2 regions of the Desulfitobacterium dichloroeliminans LMG P-21439 genome follow, and region 2 is predicted to be linked to the other one. Evidence: riboswitches for the same ligand, from Rfam matches in the RefSeq annotation. Region 2 holds a riboswitch; the other holds the start of a gene.

Region 1 (7,748 bases), 1.5 Mb from region 2:
GCTAAACCCACGCAGTATCCCCAAATCCAGAGACACCTTGTCTTGGACACCGAAATCTCTTAGGTAGTGATAAACCTGTCGCAGTACCTCTACAGCTTTAATCAGTATAGGCTCCTGACTCCATTCGAGAACTTGACCTAACATCTCTTCTGTTCCGTGAAGATGAGGTAGCTTTAAAAGAATCTCCTGAACTCTACCTTCTAAGCCACACTCCTTGACCAAGCGTTCGATACCGACAAAATCCTTGCGCGCTAACTTCTCTTGATAATTAATCCTAAAAGTCTCAGATACCCCTAGTTCATCCATAATCCCGGTAAAGATCCCCATATGCCCTAGATTAATCTGAAAACCCCTAACACTGATACGACCGAGGGCTTCACAGGCTAACGCAATCACCTCTGCATCGGCTAACGGGGAAGCCGAGCCGACAAGTTCTACCCCTACTTGACGGAATTCTTGCTTATGAGATTTTGAGTAACGGTATACATCGGCAGAGTAACATAACCTTAAGGGCAAATTACCACCCCGCATCCGTGTGCTGACCATCCTAGCAATGGGGGTAGTTAGCTCCGGACGCAAGACAAGGACATGACCTTGGCGATCAAAGAGTTTAAAGAAGGCATCTCCTTCTTCCTCCACCGGTTCAATACACGCCCCATATTCTAAGGTCGGAGTGACAATTTTCTGATAAGCCCAAGCTTTGAACAAATCGAGAACGGAATCTTCGGCTTGATCCTGTAAGGCTAGCTCATTCGGCAGAATATCGTGCATCCCTTCCGGAATTCTTAAACCCAAAGAGCTACGAGGCATATTATTTCTCCCCCTCTTCTTGTTCCGCCAATCGCTTCAATACCATCTGGTAACCATCAGCACCAAAAAACAAGCACCGCTTGACCCTGCTGATAGTGGCCGTGCTGGCACCTGTCGCTTGGGCTATCGTTGTATAGGTTACATTCTTCTCGAGGAGTTTGGCTACTTCTAAACGCTGCGCCAGAGACTTAATCTCGGCAACAGTGGCGATATCTTGAAAAAATCGGTAGCATTCTTCTCGATCCTTTAATAGTAAAATCGCATCAAAAAGCGCATCAGTTAATGAATCACGCAAGCGTTGATCAATTCCTTGAAAAACATCATCTTCATGTTCTTTCATTATCGCTCATCTCCTTACACTTCTATACTTTAATTTATTAAAGTATCGCGCCCTTGTCAATATTCTTCAGCTCACTTTAGCAAATTTGTTTATGATTACAGGTGTATTTCCTATCCTTGTTATACAAAAATGACTTGCCAAAGGGTAGTGCACTATGTTAATATAGTTTCTATCAAGATTCATAATTGACTTAAAAGTTAATAGATTACTCTTATCCAGAGTAGGTGGAGGGACTGGCCCGATGAAACCCGGCAACCGGCATTTAATGTACGGTGCTAAATCCTGCAGGAAAAATACTGGGAGATGAGAGGAAAGCCGAAGATAACTCCGCGGATTTCCTCGTGGAGTTTTTTATTATATCTTTTTAAATTTTATTTTATTTTATTTTCTTAATTTAGATTTCAATAACAGTCTGCCTTTAGAGCATTCAACTTTTAGATTATGACGAGGAGGAAAGTCCCTTGATACGCATAGAGAATTTAACCAAAGTTTATACCTCCCTCAAGGATCAAATAACAGCAATTGAAGATATAACTCTTCATATTCCTCAAGGCGCAATTTACGGCATTATCGGTTTAAGCGGTGCCGGCAAGAGTACCTTGGTCCGTTGCATTAATCGCTTAGAGGAGCCCACTAGCGGCAAAATTTTTATTGACGATCAGGATCTGATGAAGATGTCCGCCCGTGAGCTTAGACAAGCTCGCCAAAAGATTGGCATGATCTTTCAACACTTTCATCTGCTCCAATCACGCACAGTCTTCGATAACATTGCCTTTCCCTTAGAAATCGCCGGCTATAAAAAGCCTGACATCGAACAACGAGTTAAGGAGTTGCTACCCTTAGTGGGCTTAGAAGATAAAGCCCAGGTCTATCCTTCTCAACTCAGTGGCGGACAGAAGCAAAGAGTAGGCATCGCTCGCGCCTTAGCAACGAATCCAAAAGTACTTCTCTGTGATGAAGCTACTTCGGCCTTAGATCCTCAAACAACCCTATCCATCTTGGAGCTCTTGCGCGACATCAATCAACGCTTCGGGTTAACCATCATCATGATTACTCACGAAATGAAAGTGGTTAAAGAAATCTGCACAGATGTAGCGGTAATTCATGAGGCCAAGATTGCCGAACAAGGACCTGTGGAAGCGGTATTTATACAACCCCAATCCAGTATCGCTAAGGAGTTCATTTCCACGGTATTCCCCAACGAACTGCCCATGGATCTACTTCAGGAATTGTCCACTCATCCTAATTCTCAGATTGTCCGCATTCAGTTTTTAGGTTCCAAAACTTCGGACCCCATCATTACCGATCTGATCAAAGAATGTGATGTTCAAGCTAATATTCTCTATGGAAGCATTGATCATCTTCGCTCTACTCTCTTTGGCACATTAACCCTGGAGCTACAAGGAACTCCCGAAAAGCTAGCCCTAGCTCATGACTATCTTGCCCAGCGCGAACTCAAAGTGGAGGTGATACAGCATGTTTGATTTCTCCAATCCGCAGTATTGGGATACCATGTTCCAGCTTTTGACCCCGGCTACAGGGGAAACCTTCTATATGATTATTGTTTCTACCCTGCTCGCCTATGTGCTGGGAGTCCCCTTAGGGGTGATTTTGGTCATCTCTTCACCTAACCACATTTCGCCAAACCCTTGGATTGAGCGTATCCTAGGTACAATTATCAATGTTTTTCGTTCCATACCCTTTATCATCTTATTAGTTCTAATTATTCCCTTCACTCGTGCAATTGTTGGTACCTATATCGGTACAACAGCAGCCATCGTTCCTCTTGTCATTTCCTCGGCACCTTTCGTGGCCAGGATGGTCGAGAGTTCTCTCAAGGAAGTCCCCTACGGGGTGATCGAAGCGGCCTTATCCATGGGCTCTTCTCCCTGGCAAATTATCAAAAAAGTGCTTCTGCCCGAGGCCAAGGGGTCTCTCGTCCTGGGTGTTGCTATCACCACCATTAGCATTATTGGCTACACGGCCATGGCCGGTGCTGTGGGTGGAGGTGGTTTGGGAGCCGTGGCTATTCAATATGGCTATAACCGCTTCCGGACTGATATCATGCTTATGACCGTCGTGATTCTTGTGCTTATCGTCCAAGTCATCCAGTCCCTTGGCACCATGCTTGCTCGCCGAATGACTCATCATTAAGACGGTTGTTTCAAGCCAACTACGAACCTATTCATGGCGTACCGGTCGCCGTAACAGGTTTAGGGAATGGACTTGTAACATATAGTTATCCATGAGGTAAACCCAACATGTCTTCATCAGTATTCATCGGATAAACGATGATACAAAGAGAAAAATGGAACATCAAAGGAGGAAAAATAATGATTCGTTCACATCGCAAACTAGCTACTTTACTGCTAAGCTCCGTAGTTGCTCTTTCCCTACTTGTAACCGGGTGCGGAAACACTGCTCAAACCACACCCCCGGCTAATACCGGTAATGCCAATGAGCCTGTCACAATCAAAGTAGGGGCTACCCCCGTACCCCATGCCGAAATCCTAGAATTCATTAAACCAGAATTAGCAAAACAAGGCGTCAATTTAGAAATCACTATTTTCACTGAATATCCTCTACCCAATCCAGCCGTAGATTCCGGTGATATTGATGCGAACTACTTCCAACACACCCCTTATTTAGAGACCTTCACCATTGATCAAGGACTGAAACTTGCGGTCATTGGTACAGTTCACATTGAACCCATGGGCCTCTATTCAAAAAAGATCACCAAGGCTGATGAACTCAAGGATGGTGACACCATTGCTATCCCCAACGACCCTTCCAATGGCGGACGCGCTTTGGCTGTCTTGGAATCTGCTGGTTTGCTTAAACTCAAAGAGGGTGTCGGTGTTAAGGCAACCATCTTAGATATTACCGAGAACACTAAAAATCTGAAGTTCTCCGAAGTAGATGCTGCTCAACTTCCCCGTGTTCTTACTGATGCAAAAATTACCGCAGCCGTCATCAACACCAACTTTGCTTTAGAGGGCGACTTAAATCCAACAGAAGATGCTCTTTACCTAGAAGGTAAGGATTCTCCTTATGCCAATATCGTAGTTGCTAAAGAGGATCGCAAAGATGATCCCAATCTGCAAAAATTAGTCAAAGCCCTCAACACCCCAGAAGTTAAGAAATTTATCGAAGATACCTACAAAGGTGCAGTTATTCCTGCATTCTAAGATATTGTCAGTAAATCGTTATAGGAAACTTGGCTTCACCGTGCTTTAGGTTTCACGCATCACCGAAGGCGAAGCAGCTGGTTGTCCTTATAAAAAGGCCGTTCTCCACATTAAATGCGAGGACGGCCTTTTTGATTTACCATATTTTTGCTGGATTAGAACGGGTTTGCCCTCACACACTAAGAACAACATTACTTAGGGTGATAGGTCTCGGCATTTCATCCTAAACAGATGAGGAGAAATCCCTATGAATTCCTTCGATAAGAAAATAAAGACTCGGTTGAGTATGCACCCTGAGATGCTACGCAGTATCTTAGCTTACCCCAATGAGGAAACCCTCACAACCTTAACACGCTATCAAGTATTTGAATCTAAGGGCGCCTATCTTGGCCACCTTCTCACTTCGCTGCTTCCGCAGTGGGAATACATTGCTTGTGAAGGCAATGAGTACCTAGGGAAAGTTATTCGCAATCTCGAAAAGACACAGATCAGTCCAATTCAACAGGAATCTGATTTTCTCCGGGCGAATCTATTGCGCATTCGTGTCCTCACCGAAACCCCGGGAACCTTCCCTTTCTCGCCGTTAACCATCCAAGAAAACCTTTTTCGCTTTTTAGAAGGCGCTGATCTTGTTGCGGATTTACCACAGTTAGCTGTCATTCATTTCGCTAAGGATGAACTACGACCTCTAGCTGCAGAACTTGCCCAATATCGCCTAAGTCCTTTAAGTCGGCGCTATGTGCAAAACCTTTTTCATCAAGAGCGACAAGAAGCAATCCTCGCAAATCTTGCCTATCTCTGCAAAAATTACCCCTTACTCAGCACCTGCCGACAAGCGTACGCTTTACTTCTTTCCCTAGATAATATCGAAAACTGGAGCAGGCATCCCTTCTGTCTCCGTTTAGTATCCAACCGATTCTGGGAATATCGCTCTAAGGAAATTCTCTAAGCTACTTCATCCATGGGTCGTCCTTTGGTCTCTTCACCAAGAACAAGCACGTTGATTACAACTAAGATAAGTACTCCCGTAAACATCAAGAAAACGGTTTCCGTGGATATCGAGGCTCCTAACATTCTGCCAACCACCGCAGGAGCTAAGATACCCCCAATCCGACCAAATCCTGCTGCCCATCCTGCTCCAGTTCCCCGTGCCCTGGTCGGATAGAGCTCAGGGGTATAGGTATAGAGAATTCCCCAGGCGCCGAGATTAAAGAACGACATGAGTGAGCCGAAGACAAGAATCATGGTCACACTGTCAGCTTGTCCAAAGAAAAAAGCACTCGTCGCTGTTCCCAAAACGAAAGTTGCCAAAGTGGGCTTACGGCCGATTCGATCCACAAAAAATGCGGCAGTAAAATAGCCGGGAATTTGAGCTAAAGTCATAACAATGACATAACTAAAACTCTTGGTCAAGGAAAAACCCTTAATTGCCAGAATAGAGGGCAACCAAGTAAAGATTCCGTAATATGAATAAACAATGCCGAACCATAGGAGCCAAAGAAATACAGTGCGCCGCAAAAATTTCTTAGAGAATAGTTCCCCTAAGGTTACTCGATTCACCTTTGTGTTATTGCGAGATTTGGAAGGCTTGTCCACCGTAACTTTCCGCCCCATCTCCTGGGTACCTACACCCGCACCAGTACCTACACCCAAATTGGCTTTGTTGCTCCCTGAATCCTCTCCTGCTACCATGCGATACACAGCTTCTGCTTCTTCTAGTCTGCCATTTTCCTCAAGGAACCGTGGCGACTCCGGGATGTATTTCCAAAGATAAAATACATAGAGTGCAGGGATGGCACCAATGAAAAAGGCAACATGCCAGCCAAAGGCCGGAATAATCAGATACGATATGACTGCTGCTAAGAGCCAACCGATGGCCCAAAAGCTTTCCAGAAGCACAAGAAATTTACCCCGGTGCTTCGCAGGTGTGAATTCACTGACCAAGGTCACTGCGACAGGCAGCTGTCCTCCTAAACCAAACCCAACCAGAAAGCGGAAAACCAAGAGGGATTCATAACTCCAAGCCAACCCGCATAGGCCAGTGGCTATGGAATACATGACCAAAGTAAACGCAAAGACTTTTTTACGGCCCACGCGATCGGCGATACTGCCTCCAATGATTGCCCCGAGAGCCATCCCGACCAAACCAATGCTCCCGATGTTCCCCACCTGCTCAGGGGTTAACCCCCAAGTCTTCATCAAAACCGGGAGGACAAACGAGATAATTCCCGTATCCATGGAATCAAACATCCACCCTAACCCTGCAGAAAGCAGAAGAATATAGTGGAAACGCTTGACCGGTAAATTCTCGATTCGTTGTGATATGCTCATCGGTGCTACCCCCATCAATCTAAGACCTGCAAACTCATTTTGTAATCATAGATGATTCCCATATAGTGTTCGCTACTACCGCCTTCCATCATCACCTTATGACAACGATATAAGAGCTTCTGATGAATCCCTTCGCGGCGAGCCAGAAAGCTTAAGAGGCGCTTTACGCCAGGATCCTGGGTCAGGTTAGCATGCTCTTCATATTGGAGGCGGGCCCTTTTCTCTAAGGCGACATTAGCCCTTAATATCTTTTCCGATTCAGAGTATTGATAGACATTGGCAAGTGACCAGGCTTGGTCACTTGCATTCACTAGGCGATGAACCTCACCACCCAGTTTGATTATCATTGCCGATAGGGTTTCCAAATGGGCCAACTCTTCAGCAGAAATGAGCCCCAGCAATTCGCGTATATAACGGTTATCTATATTAACTTGATGATTTAGGTACTGAACTACTTGAGTCAGTTCTCCATCCTTACCGCCATAGTGTTCAATCAACTGTTTGGCCAAGACCGGATCAGGTCCTTCCACATGGATTGGATAAAAGAACCGTTTGCGATAGCTGTACACACCGTTTCCCTCCCTTGCACATCGTCCTGTCTTCAGTATATGAAGAACGGACAAAGCAAGGTCACAAGTGGAAAAGCAAATTGTCGCTATAATGTTGCTTACTTATAGACCCTTTAGGCCAATATCCTTCCGATAATGTGCCTGCGGGAAATCTATTTTCTCTACTAAAGTATATCCTAAGTGGCGTGCCTCGGAAAGGTCTTTTCCTAGGACGGTAACCCCCAAGACTCTACCACCGGTGCTTTGAAGCTGCCCATCTTCAGCACGAGATGTTCCCGCGTGAAAAATAACTTGTCCTTCAGCTAGGGTTTCCGGTAAAGCCATCGGTATACCTTTTTTATAAGCCGCGGGATACCCAGGTGCAGCCATCACGATGCAAATAGCGGTTTCCTTTTCCCACTCGAGCTGCACATCCCCCAAACGTCCTTCCGTACAAGCCCAAAGAGCCTTAAACAAATCCGATTTTAAACGCGCGATGATTACCTGGGTTTCCGGATCGCCGAAGCGTAC
Region 2 (7,748 bases):
CCGATCCTGTTCTTTATCTTCACGGGTTAATTCATGCTTTTTGATAACATCATTAAGATAATCATCAATAGCTGCACACCCTACTAGCCCAGTCTGAGCCCTCCCATTCATGGTCAGCTCATAAATATAGTAGCAGGGTTTTTCTTCTCTGATGAGGATCCCCTCTTCAGTCATTGCCTGCAGGATATCTTTGGCTTTCTGATACACCTGAGGATCATAAGGATTAAAATCCTCAGGGAATTGTGTCTCAGCTCTGTCCACCTTCAAAAAGGAGAGCGGTTCCTTCTTTACTTCCTCGAGAGCTTCCTCTCGATTGTAAACATCATAAGGGAGGGCGGCTACTTTGCTCGCTACATCTTCCCTTGGTCTTAGAGCTTGAAAGGGTCTAATCCTTGCCACATTATTTCCCTCCTCTAGGGACAGGAGTTCACTCCTTGGCCCCTTGAATATTAACCTGTCATTCTGAGCGCTGGTGAAGAATCTTACTGCTACAGAAAGATTCTTCACCTTGTTCACGATGACAATGAATAACTTGCTTAGTTGATGACTTACTCGATGACGCGAACTCTAAGTACTCCTTCTATTTCTCTGAGCTTCGTAATCATCTCTGGACTAGCTGGGCTTTCAATATCGATGAGGGTGTAGGCATAGCCGCCTTTACTCTTGTTCATGAGATCGGAGATGTTGACATTTTCCTTCGCTAAGGTTGAGGTAAATTGGCCCAACATATTGGGAATGTTTTTGTGATTGATGGCAATCCGGGCTGCTTGGTTGCAGATCCCCATATCACAGTTAGGATAGTTAACAGAGTTTTTGATATTTCCTTTCTCAAGATAGTTCATCATTTGCTCTACGGCCATCACAGCACAATTCTCTTCTGATTCTGCTGTGGATGCTCCTAGGTGAGGGATGGCAATGACGCCTTCTGTCCCGCAGACCTTGGGATTGGGGAAGTCCGTAACATATTTGGCGACTTTACCTGTCTTGAGGGCTTCTATCAACATATCCTCTTCAACCAAAGTATCCCGGGAGAAATTCAGGAGGACAACTCCATCCTTCATTTGTTCGAAGGCGTTTTTATTGAACATACCCTTCGTGGAATCCGATAAAGGAACATGGACAGTGATAAAATCACATTCCCTGAAGATATCATCTACAGATTTGATGGGTTTAATAAACTTAGAGAGCTTCCAAGCATGTTCCACAGAAATAAAGGGATCATAGCCATAGACTTCCATCTCCAGTTTATTAGCAGCATTGGCGACGAGAATTCCGACAGCGCCTAGGCCAATGACCCCCAGCTTCTTGCCCTTGATTTCGCTGCCGACAAACTTGGCCTTGTTCTTTTCCACGAGGTTGGCCACATCGGGATCCGCCTGACAGGAGGTTACCCAGTTTACTCCACCGATAAGATTACGGGCCGCCATAATCATGGTGGCTAAAACCATCTCTTTTACACCATTAGCGTTGGCGCCTGGGGTATTAAATACGACGATCCCTTTTTCGGCACATTTCTCTAGGGGAATATTATTGACTCCAGCCCCTGCCCTCGCAATGGCTTCGATGGTGTTGGGTAGATCCATGTCATGCATTTTAGCACTGCGCACAATAATTCCATTAGCATCCTCGTGACGATCGACATTCACGTAATGATCGGTAAAAAGGCCTAAGCCGGTTTCCGAAATTTTATTTAAGCAATTGATTTTATACATATGAACACTCCTCTTCTTTCGGAACGACGGGGTCGTTCCCTACATAAATTATCACTTGTTTTTCAGAACGACACAGGGGACATTCTTTACTTGTTTTCTGCTTCGAATCTTTTCATAAAGTCGACCAGAGTTTGGACTCCTGCGATAGGCATGGCGTTATAGATACTGGCTCTCATTCCTCCGACTGTGCGGTAACCCTTAAGGTTTTCTAAGCCTGCGGCCTTCGCTTCCTTGATGAATTTAGCGTCCAATTCCTCAGAGCCGGTCACGAAAGGAACATTCATTAAGGAGCGGTCCTTCTTGACTACTGTGCCCTTAAACATAGTACTGGTATCCAGGTAGTCGTAAAGGATGGCTGCCTTTTCCTCGTTGATCTTTTTCATGGCTTCCAGTCCGCCGAGCTTTTTGAGCCACTTGAACACTTTGCCGCAAATATAGATACCATAAACCGGTGGAGTGTTGTAGGCCGAGTTATTGTCTACATGCACTTTGTACTTCAGCATAGTGGGGGTTCCGGCTAAAACATCCTCGGTGATTAAATCCTCTCGGATAATTACAATCACGACCCCAGCTGGTCCTACGTTCTTTTGGGCCCCAGCAAAAATCAGGCCATATTTCGTAACATCGATGGGTTCGGATAGAAAATCCGAGGACATATCGGTTACTAAGGGTTTGCCTCCCACCTCGGGGAGCTCGTTGAACTTGGTGCCAAAGATGGTATTGTTGTGGCAGATATAGACATAATCGGCATCCTCAGAAAACTCTAGATTTTTAAGATCGGGGATATAGCTATAGTTTTGATCTTCAGAAGAAGCGACAACCTTGATCTTGCCATAGAGCTTGCCTTCGCCGATGGCTTTCTTGGCCCATTGCCCGGTATTGAGATGATCGGCAACTCGATTTTTCATAAGATTCATGGGGATCATAGCAAACTGCTGGGATGCTCCCCCTTGAAGAAAGAGGATCTTATAATTATTGGGAACCTGGAGTAGATCCCTCAAATCCTGTTCTGCTTCCTGCATCATTCCCTCGATGGTCTTAGAACGATGGCTCATTTCCATAACGGACATACCTGTTCCCTGGTAATTTAACATTTCTGTGGCTGCTTCTTGAAGCACCTCTTGGGGCAGAACAGCAGGGCCTGCGGAAAAATTGTAAACTTTTTTCATTTTGAAATATCCCCCTTAAATATAAATAATTATAACAGTTAACATATATTGGGTAATCAGAAATAAACAAAACCCACCCCAGCATTGGGGCGGGTTTTCCGCGGTGCCACCCAAGTTCTAGCCGATCACGATACATAGGAATTATCTCAACCACCTTCTTCTTCCAAAATAAGAAGAAGCTATGGTAGTGCATTGCGGAAAATAAATAAAACCTCTCGTCCCTAATTAGGGACGAGAGGTTACTCCCGCGTTGCCACCCATGTTGCCGTATACGGCCAACTTATGTCCGCGATATCGGGCGGAACCCGTCACAATTCATCATTGGCCACTCCGGGATGGAATCCACTGGCTTCATAGACTGACTTGCACCACCCGTCAGCTCTCTTCACCTAATCAGCGTAGGACGTCCGTTCATCGTGTTCAACTATAGATTAACGTTGTTATGATTCTAATCTATTACACTTCGGCTGTCAAGACTTATTTCGCAAAGTTTTTGCAAAAAACTAGTCTGGGTGGAGTAGCTTACATACATCCGCGACCTTCGGGCGTGATCTCCTGAAACCATTCACCGGATGGTTTCTTTATCGGAGAATCACGTGCTCAGGCGCTCCAGGGCCAGCGTACTTATTTCCCAGCTTCTTGTGCTGCCTCTACATTGCCTTCTAAACCGATTGCCACCGCGATGTTGCGCATTCCTTTGATGGTCTCTTCGATAATCTCCTCGAGATCTTTACCGAGGCGATTGGCTCCCTCCTCGATGACTTCCCGATTGACATTCTCCGCAAAGCTCTTTTGCTTCCATTTCTTTTTTACGGATTTGGTGGTTAAATCATGGATACTTTTGCTGGGGCGAAGCAAGGCTGTTGCCGAGATCAGACCGGTCAGTTCGTCAATGGTGAAGAGAACCTTCTCAACATTTTCCCGGGGTTCCACATGATGGACTAGGCCATAGCCATGGCTTTCGATGGCTCGGATGAATTCATCGCTTAATTCTTTGGGGGTGAGTATTTCTCTCGTTTTGCGACAGTGTTGATCGGGGTACATCTCATAATCAATATCGTGGAGGAGGCCAATATTACCCCAAATATTCGGATCCTCTAGATAGAGGGTAGCAAAATGACGCATCACTGCTTCTACCGTCAGTGAGTGACGCAATAGGGTTTCACTTTTCACATATTCATTAAGAAGCTGCCAAGCGGCCTCCCGGTCCTGCGCGTAGTTAGACATTTTTGCATCCTTCTTTCTTGTTTAATTTACCTAGTAAATTTTTTTATTTAATAAGGGAATTTTTGACCCTTGCCCCGATTATACTATCTTTTTTTCCTTTACTTTATTTCGTCCAAGTTAAAGGGAGTTTCTTGGTAGACATAATAGTTCAGCCAATTGGCGAAGAGTAAATTGGAGTGGCCTCGCCACTTGACGGTGGGCTGCTTGGTTGGGTCATCTCCAGGATAATAATTAAAAGGGACATTGATGGTTAGTCCCTGGGCCACATCACGGTCATACTCAGATTTCAAGGTGTGGGGGTCATATTCAGAATGACCAGTTGCAAAAATCTGCCGTCCGCCCTTGGTCCCAACTAAATACACCCCTGATTCCTCAGACTCTGAAAGGATTTCCAGCTCGGGTATCTTTAAGATATCTTCTTTTCTGACTTCCGTATGCCGGGAATGGGGCACATAAAACAGATCGTCAAAGCCTCTGAGCAAACGGACATCCCGACGATTGAGGGTGTGAGGGAATACCCCGAACATTTTCCCCTGTAAAGGATATTTGGGCACCCCAAAAAAGTGGTAAAGCCCAGCCTGCGCTCCCCAGCATATAAATAGTGTCGAAAACACATTGTGTCTACTCCAATCCATTATCTTTTGGAGCTCCGGCCAGAAATCTACTTCTTCAAAAGACATTTGCTCGATGGGCGCCCCAGTAATAATCATCCCGTCAAATTTTTTGTCCTTAATCCCATCGAAGGTCTGATAATACTTAATCAAATATTCCTCTGGTGTATTCTTAGTTAGGTGGGTCTCCGGATAGAGTAGAGTAATATCCACTTGTAACGGAGAATTCCCCAGCAAGCGAAGAATCTGAGTTTCTGTGACAATCTTATTAGGCATGAGGTTAAGAATCACAATACTCAGAGGGCGAATATCTTGGTGTTCGGCGCGACCCTCTTCCATAATAAAAACATCTTCTTTGGTAAGTATTTCAGCAGCAGGTAGGCCATCGGGCACATTAATTGGCATGTCATTCTCTCCTTCAAGCGTTTCAACACATAAGTCCTATAACTAAAGACCCTCTTTACAAGAAAGAGGGTGCGGGTTTCCAGTTCCTCTCTCATCTATCAATGGCTCCATCGCAGGAATTAGCACCGCTGTATTCTAGGGAATACCGGTTGCTGGGCTTCATTGGGCCAGTCCCTCCACCACTCTTGATAAGATCTTGGATTGTATTTAATTCGAGGCAGTCAACGCTATAGAAATTATATTATTACATCTCATTGTTTATGTCAACTGATATATAACAATATCCTTAGTTTTCAGTAAACAGTACAAGGTGTCGACCCCATGGAGCATAACGGTATGGCTTAAAAAATGGGACCTGATCCCATTTTTTAGAAAATCTCTAAACCCACGGGGCAATGATCGGAACCCAAGATTTCTGAGTAAATCACAGCATCCCTAAGTTGGTCCTTGAGACTTTCCGAAACGCAAAAATAGTCAATACGCCACCCTGCATTATTGGCCCGCGCATTAAACATGTAGGACCACCAGGTATACGCCTCAGTCTTATCTGGGTAGAAATAACGGAAAGTATCGATAAAACCCTTCTTCAGAAGCTCGCCAAATTTGGCACGTTCTTCATCAGAGAAACCAGCGTTTTTGCGGTTGGTTTTGGGGTTCTTGAGATCGATCTCCGTATGGGCCATATTAAGGTCTCCACAAAAGATGACAGGCTTCGCCTGCTCCAAATTCTTGAGGAAACTGAGGAATTCCTCCTCCCAGGTCATTCGGTACTCCAGACGAGCCAGCCCCCTTTGAGAGTTGGGCGTATACACCGTGACCAGATAGAAACCTTCGAATTCTAGGGTAATCACTCTGCCCTCTTGATCATGCTCTTCTTTGCCTATTCCATAAGTGACCTTCAAGGGCTCCTGTTTTGTAAACACGGCAGTACCTGAGTAGCCTTTCTTCTGAGCATAATTCCAGTACTGATGATACCCCTCCAGCTGAAAAGGAATCTGGTCTGCTTGAATCTTTGTTTCTTGAAGGCAAAAAATATCCGCCTGTTCTTTTTCAAAGAAGTCCATGAAGCCCTTGTTCAGGCAAGCTCGGATGCCATTGACATTCCATGAAATTAGTTTCATCCCACTTCTCTCCTCTATATTAGTGCTGCTTAGTCCCAATCTCTTGAGCTAACCAAGCCTTTTCTTCATCATTTAAATACGGTTCCAGTTTGGCATAAACCATTTTATTATAGTCAGCGAGCCACATTTTTTCCTCAGCAGTAAGCAATTCTTGATCCACACCCGCAATGTCAATAGGGCAATAGGTCAGGGCCTCGAACCGCATAAATTGACCAGATTCGGTCTCTTCATCCTTAACGACCACCATCATATTCTCGGTGCGAATGCCGAATTTTCCTTCCTTGTAAATACCGGGTTCATTGGTTAAAATCATGCCTTCTTCAAGCTTTACGGTGTTGGGCGTTTGGCTCAGTCTTTGAGGACCTTCATGGACATTTAAGAACATCCCCACTCCATGACCAGTACCGCATTTATAATCAAGACCATATTTCCAGATAGGTTGTCTGGCCAAAACATCGAGATTCGAGCCTGTGGCGCCATGGAGGAATTTCACAGCAGCTAAGGCAATATGCCCCTTTAACACCAGGGTATAATCCCTTTTCTCTTCCTCCGTCAGGGGTCCTAAAACAAGGGTACGGGTGATATCTGTGGTCCCGCCCAAGTATTGACCACCTGAATCCACGAGAAGAAATCCTTCTTGGTTCAAGGTATAGGCGCTATCAGGAGTGGCTTTATAATGCATCATAGCCCCGTGATCCTTGTGTCCGGCGATAGTATCGAAGCTGAGCCCGACACATTCTTTGTTCTCTCTTCGCAGATTATCTAGGTAATCTCCAGCTGTAAACTCGGTCATGTTTTCTTTACCCAAGTTGGTTTTGAGCCATTTGATGAATTTAACCATGGCAACTCCATCTTGGATAGAGCTCGTCCGTAGATTCTTCAGTTCAGTTTTATTTTTAATTGCTTTGAGTAGGGTGGTAGGATTTGTTCCTTCCACCTTTTTCGTTGCGGAAGGGATAGCATGATAAAGGACAGCGTTGAGCGACTCAGGATCAAAGAGGACGGAATCTTCAGCTTGCAACCCTTCCAGGAGCTCAACAATGGCTGTATACTTTGTAATCCGGATCCCTTCCCCCTCCAGCTCTGCTTTCATGGTGCTGGAAACTTTGGTTTCATCAATACATAAATAACAAGCATCTTGAGTGACTAAGACATGAGCGATTGTCACTGGGTTATTCGGCACATCATCACCCCGGATATTTAGAAGCCAGGCGATGTCATCTAAAGCGGTGAGCACATGAACATTGGCGCCCTTATCCTTCATCTGTTCACGAAGGTTATCTAGCTTTTCCCCACGGGAACGACCTGCATATTTTAGGTCATAGATAAATGCATCTGTGGTAGGTAATGTCGGGCGATCCTGCCATAATTCCCCGATTAAATCGCGATTGAACTTTAAGGAAATTTGTCCTTGGTATTCCTTTTCCAGATCTTGAACCTGTTTAGCGGAAAAGACATGTCCATCAAAGCCCACGGAGGCTCCCGCCGGCAAAAGATCCTTTA

The links. Region 2 has a riboswitch for S-adenosylmethionine ahead of metA (homoserine O-acetyltransferase MetA). Riboswitches for the same ligand answer to the same signal wherever they lie in the genome.
Region 1: another riboswitch for S-adenosylmethionine. It lies ahead of DESDI_RS05960 (methionine ABC transporter ATP-binding protein); the one in region 2 lies ahead of metA (homoserine O-acetyltransferase MetA).

The regions. Positions count from the first base shown of each region.
Region 1 covers NC_019903.1:1,263,726-1,271,473, reverse strand. Annotated here, with positions in the region: gene hisZ (ATP phosphoribosyltransferase regulatory subunit) at 1-810, opposite strand, end outside; gene DESDI_RS05965 (YerC/YecD family TrpR-related protein) at 812-1,150, opposite strand; SAM riboswitch class I at 1,359-1,460, shown strand; gene DESDI_RS05960 (methionine ABC transporter ATP-binding protein) at 1,612-2,634, shown strand; gene DESDI_RS05955 (methionine ABC transporter permease) at 2,627-3,304, shown strand; gene DESDI_RS05950 (MetQ/NlpA family ABC transporter substrate-binding protein) at 3,484-4,338, shown strand; gene DESDI_RS05945 (hypothetical protein) at 4,586-5,287, shown strand; gene DESDI_RS05940 (MFS transporter) at 5,284-6,669, opposite strand; gene DESDI_RS05935 (manganese catalase family protein) at 6,684-7,238, opposite strand; gene purD (phosphoribosylamine--glycine ligase) at 7,341-7,748, opposite strand, start outside.
Region 2 covers NC_019903.1:3,397,602-3,405,349, forward strand. Annotated here, with positions in the region: gene DESDI_RS16080 (DUF1015 domain-containing protein) at 1-399, opposite strand, end outside; gene DESDI_RS16085 (phosphoglycerate dehydrogenase) at 549-1,712, opposite strand; gene serC (3-phosphoserine/phosphohydroxythreonine transaminase) at 1,799-2,881, opposite strand; gene DESDI_RS16095 (HDIG domain-containing metalloprotein) at 3,506-4,108, opposite strand; gene metA (homoserine O-acetyltransferase MetA) at 4,207-5,124, opposite strand; SAM riboswitch class I at 5,213-5,319, opposite strand; gene DESDI_RS16105 (exodeoxyribonuclease III) at 5,493-6,245, opposite strand; gene DESDI_RS16110 (aminopeptidase P family protein) at 6,265-7,748, opposite strand, start outside.